DNA from 2 places in the Streptomyces sp. NPDC028991 genome. Region 1 is predicted to be linked to the other one. Evidence: riboswitches for the same ligand, from Rfam matches in the RefSeq annotation. Region 1 holds a riboswitch; the other holds the start of a gene.
The links. Region 1 has a riboswitch for glycine ahead of gcvT (glycine cleavage system aminomethyltransferase GcvT). Riboswitches for the same ligand answer to the same signal wherever they lie in the genome.
Positions count from the first base shown of each region.

Region 2: linked by a shared signal. The riboswitch ahead of gcvP (aminomethyl-transferring glycine dehydrogenase) and the one ahead of gcvT (glycine cleavage system aminomethyltransferase GcvT) in region 1 are both predicted to bind glycine.

Region 1 is NZ_JBVHVP010000019.1:73,410-81,791, forward strand. It holds gene ACZ4V1_RS28650 (ABC transporter permease) at 1-817, opposite strand, end outside; gene ACZ4V1_RS28655 (enhanced serine sensitivity protein SseB C-terminal domain-containing protein) at 1,133-1,930, opposite strand; gene ACZ4V1_RS28660 (enhanced serine sensitivity protein SseB) at 2,098-2,901, opposite strand; gene ACZ4V1_RS28665 (AAA family ATPase) at 2,977-3,645, opposite strand; glycine riboswitch at 3,825-3,918, shown strand; glycine riboswitch at 3,919-4,036, shown strand; gene gcvT (glycine cleavage system aminomethyltransferase GcvT) at 4,076-5,209, shown strand; gene gcvH (glycine cleavage system protein GcvH) at 5,346-5,723, shown strand; gene glyA (serine hydroxymethyltransferase) at 5,738-7,000, shown strand; gene ACZ4V1_RS28685 (L-serine ammonia-lyase) at 7,097-8,382, shown strand, end outside.
Region 2 is NZ_JBVHVP010000003.1:533,968-542,349, forward strand. It holds gene ACZ4V1_RS10150 (ABC transporter ATP-binding protein) at 1-450, shown strand, start outside; gene ACZ4V1_RS10155 (TOBE domain-containing protein) at 477-896, shown strand; gene gcvP (aminomethyl-transferring glycine dehydrogenase) at 1,034-3,919, opposite strand; glycine riboswitch at 4,097-4,192, opposite strand; gene ACZ4V1_RS10165 (PRC-barrel domain-containing protein) at 4,341-4,718, shown strand; partial or broken gene ACZ4V1_RS10170 (DNA polymerase IV) at 5,167-6,492, opposite strand; gene ACZ4V1_RS10175 (MerR family transcriptional regulator) at 6,587-7,270, opposite strand; gene ACZ4V1_RS10180 (bifunctional nuclease family protein) at 7,465-7,938, opposite strand; gene ftsR (transcriptional regulator FtsR) at 8,023-8,382, opposite strand, start outside.

The DNA.
Region 1 (8,382 bases):
TGAGTGCCGCCTCGGTCAGGATGTTGGTGGGAATCATCATCGTGGTGTAGACGATGATCGGCGCCACCAGATTGGGCAGCAGTTCCTTGAAAAGGATGTAGAACCGTCCGGCTCCCAGGGACCGGGCCGCCTCGACGTACTCCCGTTCACGCATCGAGAGTGTCTGGCCGCGGACCACGCGACCGATGTAGGGCCAGCCGAAGAAGCCGATGACCAGGATCATCATGAGCAGACGCACGCCCGTGCCGCTCAGTCCCAGCATGTTGTCGGGCATGACGGAGACCAGCGCGATGATGAAGAGCAGCTGCGGGAAGGCCAGCAGGCCGTCCATGATCCGGCTGATGAGGGCGTCGACCCAGCCGCCGAAGAAGCCGGCCAGCACACCCAGGATGGTGCCGAGAACCACGGCGACGAGCGCGGACAGGAAGCCGACCAGCAGCGAGATCCGGGCACCGTGGACGATGCGGGCGAAGATGTCGCGGCCGTTGACTGGCTCGACACCCAGCCAGTGCTCGCCGCTCATTCCGCCCAGGGACCCGGTGGGAGTGCCGAACAGCGGGTCGATCGCGTCCTCGTTGAACGAGTTGGGGTCCTGCCCGTACAGGGAGGTGATCGCGGGGGCGAGCACCGCGATCACGATGAGGACGAGCACCACTACGCCGCCCGTCAGGGCCAGCTTGTCCCGTTTCAGGCGCTCCCAGGCGATCCGGCCCAGGGAACGTCCCTGTACCGCCTTGGCGTCGGCGCCGGCAACCGCCGCTTCCTCGGCAGCACTTGGGGCCGCTTCCGCGGTCGGCTCGTGCAATGGTGCCGTCATCTGGCAGGGACCCCTCTCAACCGGCGGTAGCCGGCCCGCACTTGCCGCTGTAGCGGCGTGATCAGTCCGTCGTACACAAGGGCGAACCATCACCCCTTGTTGCGGGAGTCTTCAACGCTTTGGCGATCTGTAGCCAGACTTGACGGGGAATGGATGCGCAACCGTGATGCTGTTTGAGGTGTTCCGTTATCCGGACGCTGGGTAACGGGGGTCGGACGCGGACGAGTTGGGACATCGGGGGCGCGGGGGCGCCTTACGCCCTCGTCTACGCGCGAAGATGTCCGCCCACCGCCGACGGGGCAGGCCCTGGGGCGGTCAGTACCGGCCTCCGGCCGGAGGGTATCCGTACCCGCCCGCGGGCGCCTGGGCGGGAGCGGCCACGTGGGCCTCGCGGTCGTAGAAGGGCCGGGCGTGGGCGCGCAGCCACATGGCGACCGGGTCGTGGGCGTCGGTCATCGCCACCGTCGACACCGGCAGCCCGTCCGGCACCGCGCCGACGGACTGCTGCATCATCCCGCGCACCGCGTCGACGGCGGGCGGCGAAGTGTCGTACACGTCGAGGCCGATGGCGAGATACGGCGCGCCCAGCGCCGGCTGCACCCAGGCCCGGCGCAGCGCGCGGACCGCGGGGGTGCGGTGGGCGTTCTGCGCGAGCAGGGCGTAGAACTGGGGGACCTCGATGGCCGGTTCGGACAGGCGCAGGGGCCCGGCGGGCTGGCGGTCCAGGCCGGAGGCGATGCGGCGCAGGTCCAGCCAGGGGATGCCGACGCCGCCGCCCGCGGCGTGCGGGTTGAGCCAGAGGCCGTAGTGGTCCGGATAGAGGGCGCGGGCCACCTCGAGTCCGTCGACCACCTCGTACGACCGGTTCCAGCCGCTGGCCGACAGCTCCTGTGCGGAGGTGACGCAGGGCGCGTAGCCGTAGCCGTCGACCTCCATGTTCCCGTACTGGGCGTCCGGGGAGCCGGCCTGCCCGTGCCAGAGCAGCATCCAGACCTGGCCGGACGTGGGGGTGGCGAGCGCACGCAGCAGGGCCTCGTAGGCGTCGTAGCGCCCGGGCGTCACCTGGCGCAGCATGTGCTCGACCTGACCGGTCGTGGTGCCGCTGGCGCTCACGCGTATCGCCCCTTCGAGAAGTTCCCCGGCTACGACACCAGCTTAAGGCTCCGTCCGGCGGGGGGTGTCTATGAGCTCGGGGTGTGCTGTCGTCCTGCGACCGCGGGTTCGTCGTGCGCCGGGCGCTCGGTTCCCCGCGCCCCCGGCGGCGTTGCCCTGACCGGACTTCACAGGTTCCGGTCGTAGAACGGGCGGACATTGGCCCGCATCCAGTCGCAGACCGGATCCTGGGCCGCCTCCAGCAGGACCAGGTTGACCTGCCGGTCGAGGGGGGCCCGGGTGAGGGCCCGGCCCAGGGCTTCCAGGGGGAGGGCGCGGGCGTCACCCTCCCAGTGGGTGAGTTCGACGCCGACGAACATGACGGGGTCGGCGGTCTCGACGGCGGCGAGGCAGCGGCGGGCGGTGCGGACCACGCCGACGGCGGCGAACTCGGCGGAGGCCGCGGCCAGGAAGTCCACCGGGTCGTCCTGCCAGTCCGGCTCGAAGAGGCGGACCCGGCCGCCGGACGCGGGCCCGTCCAGCGGGGTGCGGCCGGCCCGGCACAGCTCGGCCACGGCCGGCGGCGGCAGCGGGATGCCGATCACGCCGTCCGGATTCACGGCGATGCCGGCCTGCGGGGGCAGGCCGCGGGCGAACTCCGCGGCGGGGGCGACGGTGTACGCCATCTGCGCGCCCGCGACCTGGCGGAGCTGCTCCTCGGAGCTGAACACCGGCACGTAGGCCTGGCCCTCGATCTCCAGCGAGGGCAGGTCGAGGGGGCCGCTGTCGGGGCCGCCGCCGTTGGGCAGGGGTATCCACAGGAAGCTGCGGCCGAGCACCTCGACGATGCGGCCGCCGGCTCCCCGTACGCCGAGGGAGGCGGACAGCACCTCCTCCAGTTCGTTGCCGGGCCACCCGCCGTGCGGGTGGGGGTGCGCCTGCGCCGGGAATCCGGCGGAGAAGTCCGCCGGGATGCCCCCTGGGATGTCCATCTGCCTACCGCCTGCCTGGTACCGCTGCTGTGGCTGAAAAGGCTAACCCGTTCGGCCCTGCCGCCCTACGGTGCGTCACCCGGTGAAGGCGATCCGGCGCAGGGTGTCCGCCGCCGACCGGTCCAGGAGGATCGCCGAGGTGCAGCCGGCGGGCAGGGCGCCCTCGGTCACCGCGCGCAGCAGGCGGGTACTGGCCGTGCGGTGCCGCAGGAACGCGTACCTCGACACGCCCCGGCCGCGCTCGCGCTGGCCGGCCAGGGCCTCGTCGGGGTCGACGTCGAGGAGCAGCAGGTGCAGGGTGCCGTCCCGGCGGCGGGCCTCCCGGGCCAGCCAGGCGCGCACCCAGGCCTGGGTGCCGCAGTCGTGCACGACGACGCCCTCGCCGGAGCGCAGCGCCCGGCGCAGTCCGGCGTAGTGGGCGAGGCGGACGAAGGGGCGGTAGAGCCCGTACGGCAGGAAGCGCGGCATGCGGCCGTCCCAGCGGTCGCGGGTGTCCTGCGAGTCGATGCGCGGTCCGCGCACGGTGCGCTTCATCAGCGTGGACTTGCCGCTGCCGGGCAGGCCGGTGATCACCACCAGGTCCCGGGGTCCGAAGAGCAGGGCGTGCGGGCTGCGGCCGTCGCGGTCCCGCAGGTCGCGGACGACGGGTGCGGGCAGCTCGGCGCACACCTCCGGTGCCGGGGCGACGGGCTGCTTGGGCAGCGCGAGACCCGAGGTCGTGGCGTACGCCGTGGTCCTGTTCACCGTGATCGTCCTCCCCTGGGGCGGTTCACGAGTCACCATCCCCGTCGAGTGTAAAGAGAAGGTAATGCGCAGGTCTCGCGTTTTCGTGCGCTTACTGCCACAGGCCGGTTACAGATCACGGTCTGCCATGGATCGGCCGGGCGTGCAATGATGGCGGCGCCAACTGCATACCGGCCGTTTGAATCCGCGCGGGAGAGTCCCCGGCCGCGCCGGGGCGCCGAAGGAGCAAGTCCCTCCCTTGAATCTCTCAGGCCCCGTTACCGCGCGGGCGAGGCACATCTGAAAAGCGGGCCGCCCCTCGACGGGCTGCCCCACCCAAGGTGCAAGTCCTGATCGCCGTGCTCCGGTGGTCGTGGCGAACCTCTCAGGTTTCGATGACAGATGGGGAGGATCGACCTCGCCACGTCCTGTCCTGGGAGACGACCGACCGATGAGCAGTACAGAACTCCGCCGTACCGCGCTCGATGCCACGCATCGCGCGCTGGGCGCGACGATGACCGACTTCGCCGGCTGGGACATGCCCCTGCGCTACGGGTCCGAGCGGGACGAGCACCTCGCCGTGCGCTCCCGGGCCGGTCTCTTCGACCTCTCGCACATGGGCGAGATCACGGTCACCGGTGCGCAGGCCGCCGAGCTGCTGAACTTCGCGCTGGTCGGCAACATCGGCAGCGTGCAGCCGGGCCGCGCCCGCTACACCATGATCTGCCGTGCGGACGGCGGCATCCTGGACGACCTGATCGTCTACCGGCTCGCCGACACCGAGGCCGGGTCCGCGCACTACATGGTCGTCGCCAACGCCTCCAACGCCCAGGTGGTGCTGGACGCGCTGACCGAGCGGGCCGCCGGCTTCGACGCCGAGGTCCGCGACGACCGCGACGCGTACGCGCTGCTCGCCGTGCAGGGTCCCGAGTCCCCGGCCATCGTGAAGAGCCTCACCGACGCCGACCTGGACGGCCTGAAGTACTACGCCGGACTGCCCGGCACCGTGGCGGGCGTCCCGGCGCTCATCGCGCGCACCGGCTACACCGGCGAGGACGGCTTCGAGCTGTTCGTGAAGCCGGAGCAGGCCGTGCGGCTGTGGCAGGCGCTGACCGAGGCGGGCGCGGGCGCCGGGCTGGTCCCGTGCGGCCTGTCCTGCCGGGACACGCTCCGCCTGGAGGCGGGCATGCCGTTGTACGGGCACGAGCTGACGACCGCGCTGACGCCCTTCGACGCCGGGCTCGGCCGGGTGGTGAAGTTCGAGAAGGAGGGCGACTTCGTCGGGCGCGCCGCGCTGACCGAGGCCGCGTCCCGGGCCGAGCAGAACCCGCCGCGCGTCCTGGTCGGCCTGGTCGCCGAGGGCCGCCGGGTGCCGCGCGCCGGGTACCGGGTCGTCGCCGGCGGAGAGGTGATCGGCGAGGTCACCTCCGGGGCGCCGTCCCCGACGCTGGGCAAGCCGATCGCCATGGCGTACGTCGACCCCGCGCACGCGGCGCCGGGCACGGCGGGTGTCGGCGTGGACATCCGGGGCAGTCACGAGCCGTACGAGGTCGTGGCGCTGCCGTTCTACAAGCGCCGGAAGTAGACACTGCACACTGGCACCGGGCGGCGGGGTCCTGTCGTCCCGCGCGCGTCCTCGCTGCTCACCAGCGGTCTCAGCGGTTTCCTTCATCAGTAGCCCCCTTCACCAGCACTCCCTCGCGTACAGGAGAATTCAGGCCATGAGCAACCCCCAGCAGCTGCGCTACAGCAAGGAGCACGAGTGGCTGTCGGGCGCCGAGGACGGCGCCTCGACGGTCGGCATCACGGAGCACGCGGCCAACGCGCTCGGTGACGTCGTCTTCGTCCAGCTTCCCGAGGTCGGCGACTCGGTGACCGCGGGCGAGACCTGCGGCGAACTGGAGTCGACCAAGTCGGTCTCCGACCTGTACTCCCCCGTCTCCGGCGAGGTCACCGAGGTCAACGAGGACGTCGTCAACGACCCGTCGCTGGTGAACAGCGCCCCCTTCGAGGGCGGCTGGCTGTTCAAGGTGCGGATCACGGACGAGCCGGCCGACCTGCTCTCCGCCGACGAGTACACCGCCTTCACCGCCGGCTGAGGAGTCACGACCGCATGTCCCTTCTGAACACCCCCCTGCACGAGCTGGACCCCGACGTCGCCGCCGCCGTCGACGCCGAGCTGGACCGCCAGCAGTCCACCCTGGAAATGATCGCCTCGGAGAACTTCGCCCCGGTCGCGGTCATGGAGGCCCAGGGCTCGGTCCTCACCAACAAGTACGCCGAGGGCTACCCCGGCCGCCGCTACTACGGCGGCTGCGAGCACGTCGACGTGGTCGAGCAGATCGCCATCGACCGGGTCAAGGCGCTCTTCGGCGCCGAGCACGCCAACGTGCAGCCGCACTCGGGCGCCCAGGCCAACGCGGCCGCGATGTTCGCGCTGCTCAAGCCCGGCGACACGATCATGGGTCTGAACCTCGCCCACGGCGGGCACCTGACCCACGGCATGAAGATCAACTTCTCCGGCAAGCTCTACAACGTCGTCCCGTACCACGTCGGCGAGGACGGCCAGGTCGACATGGCCGAGGTGGAGCGCCTCGCCAAGGAGACCCGGCCGAAGCTGATCGTGGCCGGCTGGTCGGCCTACCCGCGGCAGCTGGACTTCGCCGCGTTCCGCGAGGTCGCGGACGAGGTCGGCGCGTACCTGATGGTCGACATGGCGCACTTCGCCGGTCTGGTCGCGGCGGGCCTGCACCCGAACCCGGTCCCGCACGCGCACGTCGTGACGACCACCACGCACAAGACGCTGGGCGGCCCGCGCGGCGGTGTGATCCTCTCCACGGCCGAGCTGGCCAAGAAGATCAACTCCGCCGTCTTCCCCGGTCAGCAGGGTGGCCCGCTGGAGCACGTGGTGGCCGCCAAGGCCGTCGCCTTCAAGGTCGCCGCGAGCGAGGACTTCAAGGAGCGCCAGGGCCGTACGCTGGAGGGTGCCCGCATCCTGGCCGAGCGCCTGGTGCGGGACGACGCGAAGGCGGCGGGCGTGTCCGTCCTGACCGGCGGCACGGACGTCCACCTGGTCCTGGTCGACCTGCGCGACTCCGAGCTGGACGGGCAGCAGGCCGAGGACCGTCTCCACGAGGTCGGCATCACGGTCAACCGCAACGCCGTCCCGAACGACCCGCGTCCGCCGATGGTGACCTCCGGTCTGCGCATCGGTACGCCGGCCCTGGCGACCCGCGGCTTCACGGCCGAGGACTTCGCCGAGGTCGCGGACGTGATCGCCGAGGCGCTGAAGCCGTCCTACGACGCGGAGGCGCTCAAGGCCCGGGTGAAGGCCCTGGCCGACAAGCACCCGCTGTACCCGAGTCTGAACAAGTAGACACCGCGAGTACGGGGCGCCGGACCCGCCACAAGCGGGCCCGGCGCCCCGCCCCGAAGCACCACCTCTGCACCACCCCCGTTCTGAGGAGTCCCCGTGGCCATCTCGGTCTTCGACCTGTTCTCGATCGGCATCGGCCCGTCGAGCTCCCACACGGTCGGCCCGATGCGCGCGGCCCGCATGTTCGCCGGCCGCCTGCGCAACGAGGAGCTGCTGGGCTCCGTCGCCTCGGTCCGCGCCGAGCTGTACGGCTCCCTCGGCGCCACCGGACACGGCCACGGCACGCCCAAGGCGGTGCTGCTCGGCCTGGAGGGCGACTCGCCGCGCACGGTGGACGTGGAGACGGCGGACGACCGCGTCGAGACGATCAGGTCGTCGGGCCGCATCCGCCTCCTCGGCGAGCACGAGATCGCCTTCGCCTACGACGACGACATGGTCCTGCACCGCCGCAAGACCCTCCCCTACCACGCCAACGGCATGACGCTGTGGGCGTACGACGCGCAGGGCGCCGAGGTGCTGGCCAAGACCTACTACTCGGTCGGCGGCGGCTTCGTCGTCGACGAGGAGGCGGTGGGCGCGGACCGCATCGTGCTCGACGACACGGTGCTGAAGTACCCCTTCCGCACCGGCGACGAGCTGCTGCGCCTGTCCCGCGAGACGGGCCTGTCCATCTCCGCGCTGATGCTGGAGAACGAGCGGTCCTGGCGCGACGAGGACGAGATCCGCGAGGGCCTGCTGGAGATCTGGCGCGTCATGCGGGCGTGCGTCGACCGCGGCATGTCCCGCGAGGGCATCCTGCCGGGCGGCCTGAAGGTCCGCCGCCGCGCCGCCAACACCGCGCGCAAGCTGCGCTCGGAGGGCGACCCGCAGGCCCTGGCCATGGAGTGGATCACCCTCTACGCCATGGCCGTGAACGAGGAGAACGCGGCCGGCGGCCGGGTCGTCACCGCCCCGACGAACGGCGCGGCGGGCATCATCCCGGCGGTCCTGCACTACTACGTGAACTTCGTGCCCGGCGCCGACGAGGAGGGCGTGGTCCGCTTCCTCCTGGCCGCGGGCGCCATCGGCATGCTCTTCAAGGAGAACGCCTCCATCTCCGGCGCCGAGGTCGGCTGCCAGGGCGAGGTCGGCTCGGCCTGCTCCATGGCGGCCGGCGCCCTCGCCGAGGTGCTGGGCGGCACGCCGGAGCAGGTGGAGAACGCCGCCGAGATCGGCATGGAACACAACCTCGGTCTGACCTGCGACCCGGTCGGCGGCCTCGTCCAGATCCCGTGCATCGAGCGCAACGGCATGGCCGCGGTCAAGGCGGTCACGGCGGCCCGGATGGCGATGCGCGGCGACGGGTCCCACAAGGTCTCCCTCGACAAGGTCATCAAGACCAT
Region 2 (8,382 bases), on a different contig from region 1:
GCCGACCGGCTGGTGGTGGTCGAGAACGGCAGGGTCGTCCAGGAGGGCGGGCCCGCCGACATCGCCCGCCGGCCGCGTACGGACTACATCGCGCAGCTGGTCGGCCTCAACCTCTACCGCGGCCGGGCAGACGGCCACACCGTGCGGCTCGACACCGGTCCCGCCATCACCACCACCGAGGACCTGTCCGGTCCGGTCTTCGTGGCGTTCCCGCCGGGCGCCGTGACCCTGTACGGGGAACGCCCCGCCGGCTCCAGCGCCCGCAACCTGTGGCACTGCGAGGTCGCGGGCCTGGAGACCCACGGCGACCAGATCCGCGTGGACCTCACCGGCGAACTCCCGCTCGCCGCCGACCTCACCACGGTCGCGGCGGCCGAGCTGGGCCTGCACCCGGGCGCACCGGTGTGGGCGACGGTCAAGGCGACGCAGACCCACGCATACCCGGCATGACACCATCCGCGGGCTACGGTGCCCCCATGAGCCTGAGCATCCGCAACCAGCTCCCCGGCACCGTCACCGCCGTCACCCCGGGCGAGGCAATGGCGACGGTCAGGGTCCGCCTCTCCGGCGGCCAGGACCTCACCGCGGCGATCACCAGGGACGCGGCCGAAGACCTGTCCCTCGCCGCCGGTAGCGCCGTCCGCGCCCTGGTGAAGTCGACCGAGGTCTCCCTGGCCACCGCGCGCGTCCAGGGGCTGTCCATCCGCAACCAGTTGCCCGGTACGGTCACCGCCCTCGCCGCCGGCGACGCGATGGCCTCCGTCAGGGTCGCCGTCGAGGGCGCCGAGCTGACCGCCGCGATCACCCGGGAGGCCGCCGACGACCTCGGGCTGTCCGTCGGCGTCCCCGTCGTCGCGCTCGTCAAGTCGACCGAGGTGTCACTCGCGACCGCCTGACCCGATGCCGGAGAGGGCGCACGGCACGACCCGGCACGACGGCACGACGGCACGACGGCACGACGGCACGACGGCACGACAAGAGGCTCCGTACGGCCCCTGGGGGCGCGCGCGAAGCCTCTCGTCGTATACGGGGCTCAGTCCTCGTAGGCGTCCAGCGGCGGGCAGGAGCAGACGAGGTTCCGGTCACCGAAGGCCTGGTCGACGCGGCGCACCGGCGGCCAGTACTTGTCGGCGGCGGACACCCCGGCCGGGAACACGGCCTCCTCGCGCGAGTACGCGTGGTCCCAGTCGCCGGCCAGCGCACCGGCGGTGTGCGGCGCGCCCCGCAGGGGGTTGTCGTCGGCCGGCCAGGCGCCGGAGCCGACCTTCTCGATCTCCGCGCGGATGGCGATCATCGCGTCGCAGAACCGGTCCAGCTCGGCCAGGTCCTCGGACTCGGTCGGCTCGATCATCAGCGTGCCGGCCACCGGGAAGGACATCGTCGGCGCGTGGAAGCCGTAGTCGATCAGCCGCTTGGCGACGTCGTCGACGCTCACGCCGGTCGCCTTGGCCAGCGGGCGCAGGTCGATGATGCACTCGTGCGCGACCAGCCCGCCGGGGCCGTTGTACAGCACGGGGAAGTGCGGCTCCAGGCGCTTGGCGATGTAGTTGGCGGACAGCACGGCCACCTGTGTGGCGCGCTTGAGTCCCTCGCCGCCCATCAGCCGGACGTAGGACCACGAGATCGGCAGGATGCCGGCCGATCCCCACGGCGCCGCCGAGATCGGGCCGACGCCCGTCTGCGGACCGGCCGCGGGCTGCATCGGGTGGTTGGGCAGGTACGGCGCCAGGTGCGACCGTACGGCCACGGGGCCGACGCCGGGACCGCCGCCACCGTGCGGGATGCAGAAGGTCTTGTGCAGGTTCAGGTGCGAGACGTCGCCGCCGAAGTGGCCCGGCTTGGCGAGGCCGACCAGGGCGTTGAGGTTGGCGCCGTCGACGTAGACCTGGCCGCCGGCGTCGTGCACCCGGGCGCAGATGTCGGCGACGTGCTCCTCGAAGACGCCGTGCGTGGAGGGGTAGGTGATCATCAGCACGGAGAGCTCGTCGCGGTGCTTCTCGATCTTGGCGCGCAGGTCGTCGACGTCGATCTCGCCGTCCTCGGCGGTCTTGACGACGACGACCTTCATGCCGGCCATGACGGCGCTCGCGGCGTTGGTGCCGTGGGCGGAGGACGGGATGAGGCAGACGGTGCGCTGGTCGTCGCCGTTGGCGCGGTGGTAGGCGCGCACGGCGAGGAGGCCGGCGAACTCGCCCTGCGACCCGGCGTTCGGCTGCAGCGAGACCTTGTCGTACCCGGTGACCTCGGCGAGCCGCTCCTCCAGCTCACGGATGAGGGTGAGGTAGCCCTGCGCCTGCTCGGCGGGCGCGAAGGGGTGCAGCTGCCCGAACTCGGACCAGGTGACCGGCTCCATCTCGGTGGTCGCGTTGAGCTTCATGGTGCAGGAGCCCAGCGGGATCATGCCGCGGTCCAGCGCGTAGTCCCGGTCGGCGAGGCGGCGCAGGTAGCGCAGCATCGCGGTCTCGGAGCGGTACTGGTGGAAGACGGGGTGGGTGAGGAAGTCGTCGGTGCGCAGCAGCGCTTCGGGCAGCGTCTCCTCGGTCGCCGCGTCCAGCGCCTCGATGTCGCCCTCGACGCCGAAGGCGTTCCACACGCCGCCGACCTGGGCACGCGTGGTGGTCTCGTCGCAGGCGAACGACAGGTGGTCGGAGTCGACGAGCCGCAGGTTGACGCCGTTCTCGCGAGCGGCGTGGACGACCTCGGCGGCCCGGCCGGGCACCCGGGCGGTGACGGTGTCGAAGTAGGCGCCGTGGACGATCTCGACGCCGCCGGCCGCGAGACCCGCGGCGGTGACCGTGGCGTACCGGTGGGTGCGCCGTGCGATGGCCCGCAGCCCCTCGGGCCCGTGGTACACGGCGTACATGCCGGCCATGACGGCGAGCAGCACCTGCGCGGTGCAGATGTTGCTGGTGGCCTTCTCACGGCGGATGTGCTGCTCGCGGGTCTGCAGGGCGAGGCGGTAGGCCTTGTTGCCGTCCGCGTCCACGGAGACACCCACCAGGCGGCCGGGCAGGCTGCGCGCGAACTTCTCGTGCACCGCCATGTAGCCGGCGTGCGGCCCGCCGAAGCCCATCGGCACGCCGAAGCGCTGCGTGGTGCCGATCGCGATGTCGGCGCCCAGCTCGCCGGGCGAGGTGAGCAGGGTGAGCGCGAGCAGATCGGCGGCGACGGTGACGAGGGCGCCGAGTTCGTGCGCCCGGTCGACGACCGGCCTGATGTCGCGGACGGCACCGGAGGCACCCGGGTACTGGATCAGGACGCCGTTGATCTCCCGCTCCGCGACCTCGGCGGGAATGCCCTCGCTCAGGTCGGCGACGACGACCTCGACGCCGGTCGGCTCCGCGCGGGTCTGTATCACGGCGATGGTCTGCGGCAGGGCGTCCGCGTCGACCAGGAAGAGGCCCTTCTTGTTCTTGCCCATGCGCCGGGAGAGTGCCATGGCCTCGGCGGCCGCGGTGCCCTCGTCGAGCAGCGAGGCGCCGGAGGTCGGCAGACCGGTGAGCTCGGCGACCATCGTCTGGAAGTTCAGCAGGGCCTCGAGACGGCCCTGGGAGATCTCCGGCTGGTACGGCGTGTAGGCGGTGTACCAGGCCGGGTTCTCCATGACGTTGCGCAGGATCACCGGCGGGGTGAAGGTGCCGTAGTAGCCGAGGCCGATCATGGAGTCGAGGACCTGGTTGCGGTCGGCGAGCGAGCGCAGCTCGGCCAGCACCTCGGCCTCGGATCGCGCGCCGGGCAGGTCGAGCGCGTCGGCGTTCTTGATCACATCCGGCACCGCGGCGGCCGTCAGCTCGTCGAGCGAACCGTAACCGACCTGCGCGAGCATCTTGGCCCGTGCCTCGTGGTCGGGGCCGATGTGGCGCTGCTCGAAAGGCATTGCCTGTTCGAGCTCGGAGAGCGGAGTGCGATGGGTGGTCATTGCGGAGGCCTCCTGGTCTGACGACCTTCGAGGGGCACCACGGCGCGGGTACCCGTACGGCCTCCCCCTCTGTCATCTCGACCTGAGAGCTTCACCGGGCGGGCCCGAAGGCTCTCCCGGCTTTCACCGTCGGTGAGAGCGGAAGCCGTCGACACCCGCCCTGCTTTCCAGAGTGACCTCGTCCGTGCGGTACGTGAGCCTGAGAGATTCCGGGGAGGATTTGCTCCTTCGGCGCCTCCGGTGGTGTCCGGAGGACTCTCCCGCGCGGGGTCAGCAGCCGTTTGCCAGGGTACCAGCGAGGTCGCCGACGGACCTCGAGTGGCCGACCGGCCCTATGTGCTCTTTTGTAGTACTACGGATGATTTCGGCGGCTGGTTGGTCGGCTGGTGCGCGACCCCAGTGCGATCAAGTGGAGGGCCTCGTGCGTACCGACATCGACCCGCGCAACCTGATCGGCCGAAAAGCGTTCGACCGCAACGGCACCCGGATCGGCACCGTCGACGAGGTCTATCTCGACGACGCCACCGGCGACCCCGAATGGGCGGCCATACGCACCGGGCTGTTCAGCCGGGACGCCTTCGTGCCCCTGGAGCCGAGCGAGCTGGTCGACGGCACCTTGCGCGTGCCCTTCGACCGGGCCTTGATCAAGGAGGCTCCCGACTTCGGTGTCGGCCGCCACCTCTCGCCGGAACAGGAACTCCAGCTCTACCACCACTACGGCCTCGACGTGGCCGCTCCTCCCCCGGCCCCCGACCACGACTTCGGCAAACTGGCGGGCCAGGGCAAGGAGGAGAGCTGACGGCCTGGGCGGCGCTCTCGTCGGTGCCCTCCTTCCCGCCCGCGCGTCCCGGATGCGGCGGACCCCGCTCGGCCGGCCTCGCCGATCAGGCGCCACCGGCCTCCGGCGCCCCTGTACGCCGGACGACGCCCTGACCGGGGGCCGCATGCTCCCGCCCTGCCGGGCCGGCCCCCGCATGGGGCCCCGTGCCGTTCCCCATGCCGATCCCCATGCCGGTGTCCATGCCCGTCTCCATACCGATCCCCGTTTCGATTCCCACTCCGACCCCCATGCCGGTCTCCGCGTCGGGCTTGGTGCCGGTCTCCGCGTCAGGCCCCGTACCGTGGCCCGGGCCGGCCTCCGGGCCGAGGCCCGTGTCGATGCCCGTGTCGATGCCCGTGTCGAGGCCCCGGTCGGCCCCGGCGGTCGCGGGCCCGGTGTCCCCAGGTCTTCGCGGCACGGGCGGCGGGACCAGCGGCAGCGGATCCGCCGGTGTCAGATCCGGGTCGTCCACCGGGAAGGTCCGCACCCGGCCGGTCTCCGAGTACGGCGTCTCGAACCGCACGGTGACCCGCCCCAGCCCGCTGCCCTGCACCCACCCGTGTCCGTACTCCGCGTGCCGCACGTCGTGACCCGACGGCCAGCGGCGCTCGACGGGGACCGGCCGGTCCTCGGGAACGGGCTCGGCGTCGGGCTCCTCGGTGACTTCGTCGGCGCGGTCCCCCGCCGCCTGCGCGAACAGGTCCTCCTGCGTGTAGTCGGCGAGCCCGCTGACGCCGACCCCGAGCAGCCGCACGCCCCCGGTGGTGTCCACGGAGTCCAGCAGCCGGGCCGCGGCCTCCCGCACCACCGCCGGGTCGTCCGTGGGCCCGCGCAGCGTCTCGGAGCGGGTCAGCGTGGAGAAGTCGTACCGGCGCACCTTGAGCACGATGGTCCGCCCGGACAGCCCGGACCCGCGCAGCCGCCGCACGCACCGGTCGGCCAGCCGCCCGACCTCCACGCCGACCCGCACCCGGTCGTGGATGTCCACGTCGTAGGTGTCCTCGACGGACACCGACTTGGTCTCCCGCTCGGCCACCACGGGCCGCTCGTCGCGGGCCAGTGCCATGGCGTAGAGGGCGTGCCCGTGCGCCTTGCCCAGCAGCCGTACGAGCTCGTCCTCGCCCGCCTCGGCGATTTCCCCGACCGTGGTGATCCCGGCCCGCCGCAGGTGGTCTCCGGTGGCCGGCCCCACCCCGGGCAGCGTCCGCACGGTCATCGGCTCGAGCATGGCCCGCTCCGTCCCCGGCGGGATGAGGACCAGCCCGTCGGGTTTGGCCTGTTCCGAAGCGATCTTGGCGAGCATCTTGGAGGCGGCCAGTCCCACGGACCCGGCGACGCCGGTGACGGCGCGGATGTCCGCGCGGAGCCTCGCCCCGGCCAGCCGCGCCGATTCGGCGTCCCGGGCCGTCCCACCGGCCTCCAGGTCCACGAAGGCCTCGTCCAGGCTCAGCGGCTCCACCAGCGGTGACAGCTCGCGCAACAGCCGCATCACCTGCTCGCTGATCGACCGGTAGAGCTCGAAGCGCGGGACGAGGTACGCGGCGTTGGGTGCGAGCCGCCGCGCCTGGCCCATGGGCATCGCCGAGTGGACGCCGAAGACCCGCGCCTCGTAGGAGCAGGTGGCGACCACGCCGCGCGGCCCGAGCCCGCCCACGACGACCGCCTTCCCGCGCAGACTCGGCTTGGACGCCTGCTCCACCGAGGCGAAGAAGGCATCCATGTCGAGATGCAGGATCGTGGGCGCGGTTCTCACATCTCCGATGCTGCCCTACGCCACTGACAATGCCCCGCTCGCGCCGCTGTGGTGTTCAGGGCGCGTGTGCAGACCGCGGTTCAGCCCGCGTGTGTCAGACCGCCCGGTTGCGCCGCCGCGCCAGTTCGTCGGCCGGATTGTGCCCGACCAGGGTCTCCCCCGTGTCGATCCGTTCCCCGTGCAGCTGTGAGAGGGCGCTCTCCACGTCGCGCCAGACCACGCCGACGGCGATACCGAAGATGCCTTGCCCGCCCTGGAGCAGGGCGTGCACCTCGTCGGGCGAGGTGCACTCGTAGACCGTGGCTCCGTCACTCATCAGCGTCACGCGCTCCAGGTCACGGAAGTCGCGCTCCCTGAGGTGCTGGACGGCGGAGCGGATGTTCTGCAGCGACACCCCGGTGTCCAGGAAGCGCTTAACGATCTTCAACACGACCACGTCGCGGAAGCCGTACAGACGCTGCGTGCCGGATCCGTGCGCGGGTCTCACGCTGGGCTCGACCAGAGCCGTACGGGCCCAGTAGTCGAGCTGCCGGTAGGTGATACCGGCGGCCGCGCAGGCCGTCGGCCCGCGGTAGCCGATCTGCTCGGACGCCATGGACGTAGCCCCTCCGCTGCTCGGCACGGCAGCCGGTCGCTGCGGAGCGGGGTCGGCCGCCCCGCCGTGCCGGGGATGCCCCCCGCCGGCGCGGAGCCGAGAGCTCGTGGGAGGGTACGGACCGCTTGCCCCGAGGCTCTGCCCGGGGCCACCCCCAGCCGTACCGTCGCCGCTGATTCTCACGCCGACCTCCGTCCTTGACCTGCCTCCTCGACGGTAGGCAGTCACCAAGGGTGCGTCAACGATCGCCACACTCGGCACGCCGAGTGATAATCACCCTACGAGTGGTTTCGCGTGCCCAACCGCGGGGAAAGGCTAGCCGAATGTGCCCGGAGGAGGGTCCGCGCGGCGCCTTGGAGGATCTTGCCCCGCGCGCCTCACTGATTGCTGGTCCCGAAGTCCTCCGGCGAGATCTGGTCGAGGAACTCGCGGAACTTCTCCACCTCGTCCTCCTGCTCGTCCGGGATGGCGATGCCTGCGTCGTCGAGCACCGTGTCGCTGCCGTAGATCGGCGTTCCGGTGCGCAGGGCCAGCGCTATGGCGTCGGACGGCCTGGCGCTCACCTCGACGCCGCTCGCGAAGACCAGCTCGGCGTAGAAGACCCCGTCACGCAGGTCCGTGATGCGTACTTCCGTGAGCTCCTGGCCGACGGCTTCCAGCACGTCCTTGAACAGGTCGTGGGTCAGCGGCCGTGCGGGAGCCATGCCCTGCTGGGCGAAGGCGATCGCCGTCGCCTCCCCCGGCCCGATCCAGATGGGGAGGTAGCGGTCGCCTCCCACCTCGCGCAGCAGCACGATCGGTTGGTTGGAGGGCATCTCGACCCGGACACCTACGACATCGAGCTCGTTCACACAGCAACCCTAGGCCGTGCCCGGGACATTTGGGTAGTCGGGCCGGGGCCGGGTGGACGTTCCGGGTCCGCGAACGCGCCCGTTTCAGGGCAGCCGTACCCCGAGGGCGGTCTGCACGAGCGCCGCGTGCAGCTTCACCGCCAGCCCCGCCAGTTCCTTGGCACGGGCTTCCGCGTGGGCCCTGGTCTGGGGGTTGCGGTGGCGCTTCAGAGGGGCCACCACCTGGTCCACGAGCCCGGCCTCCCGGTCCGCGGCGGCCTTCATCACCCGCAGGTGCCGCGGTTCGATGCCGAACCGTCCCAGCTCCACCACCAGTGACGCCACGGTGACCGCCTCGGCGTCATAGGCCCCGTCGGGCAGCGGAGTGAGGAGCCCGTAGGACTCCCACTCCTTCAGCTCCTGCTCGCCGACGCCCGCCGCGGCGAGCAGCTCGTCCCGCCCGAT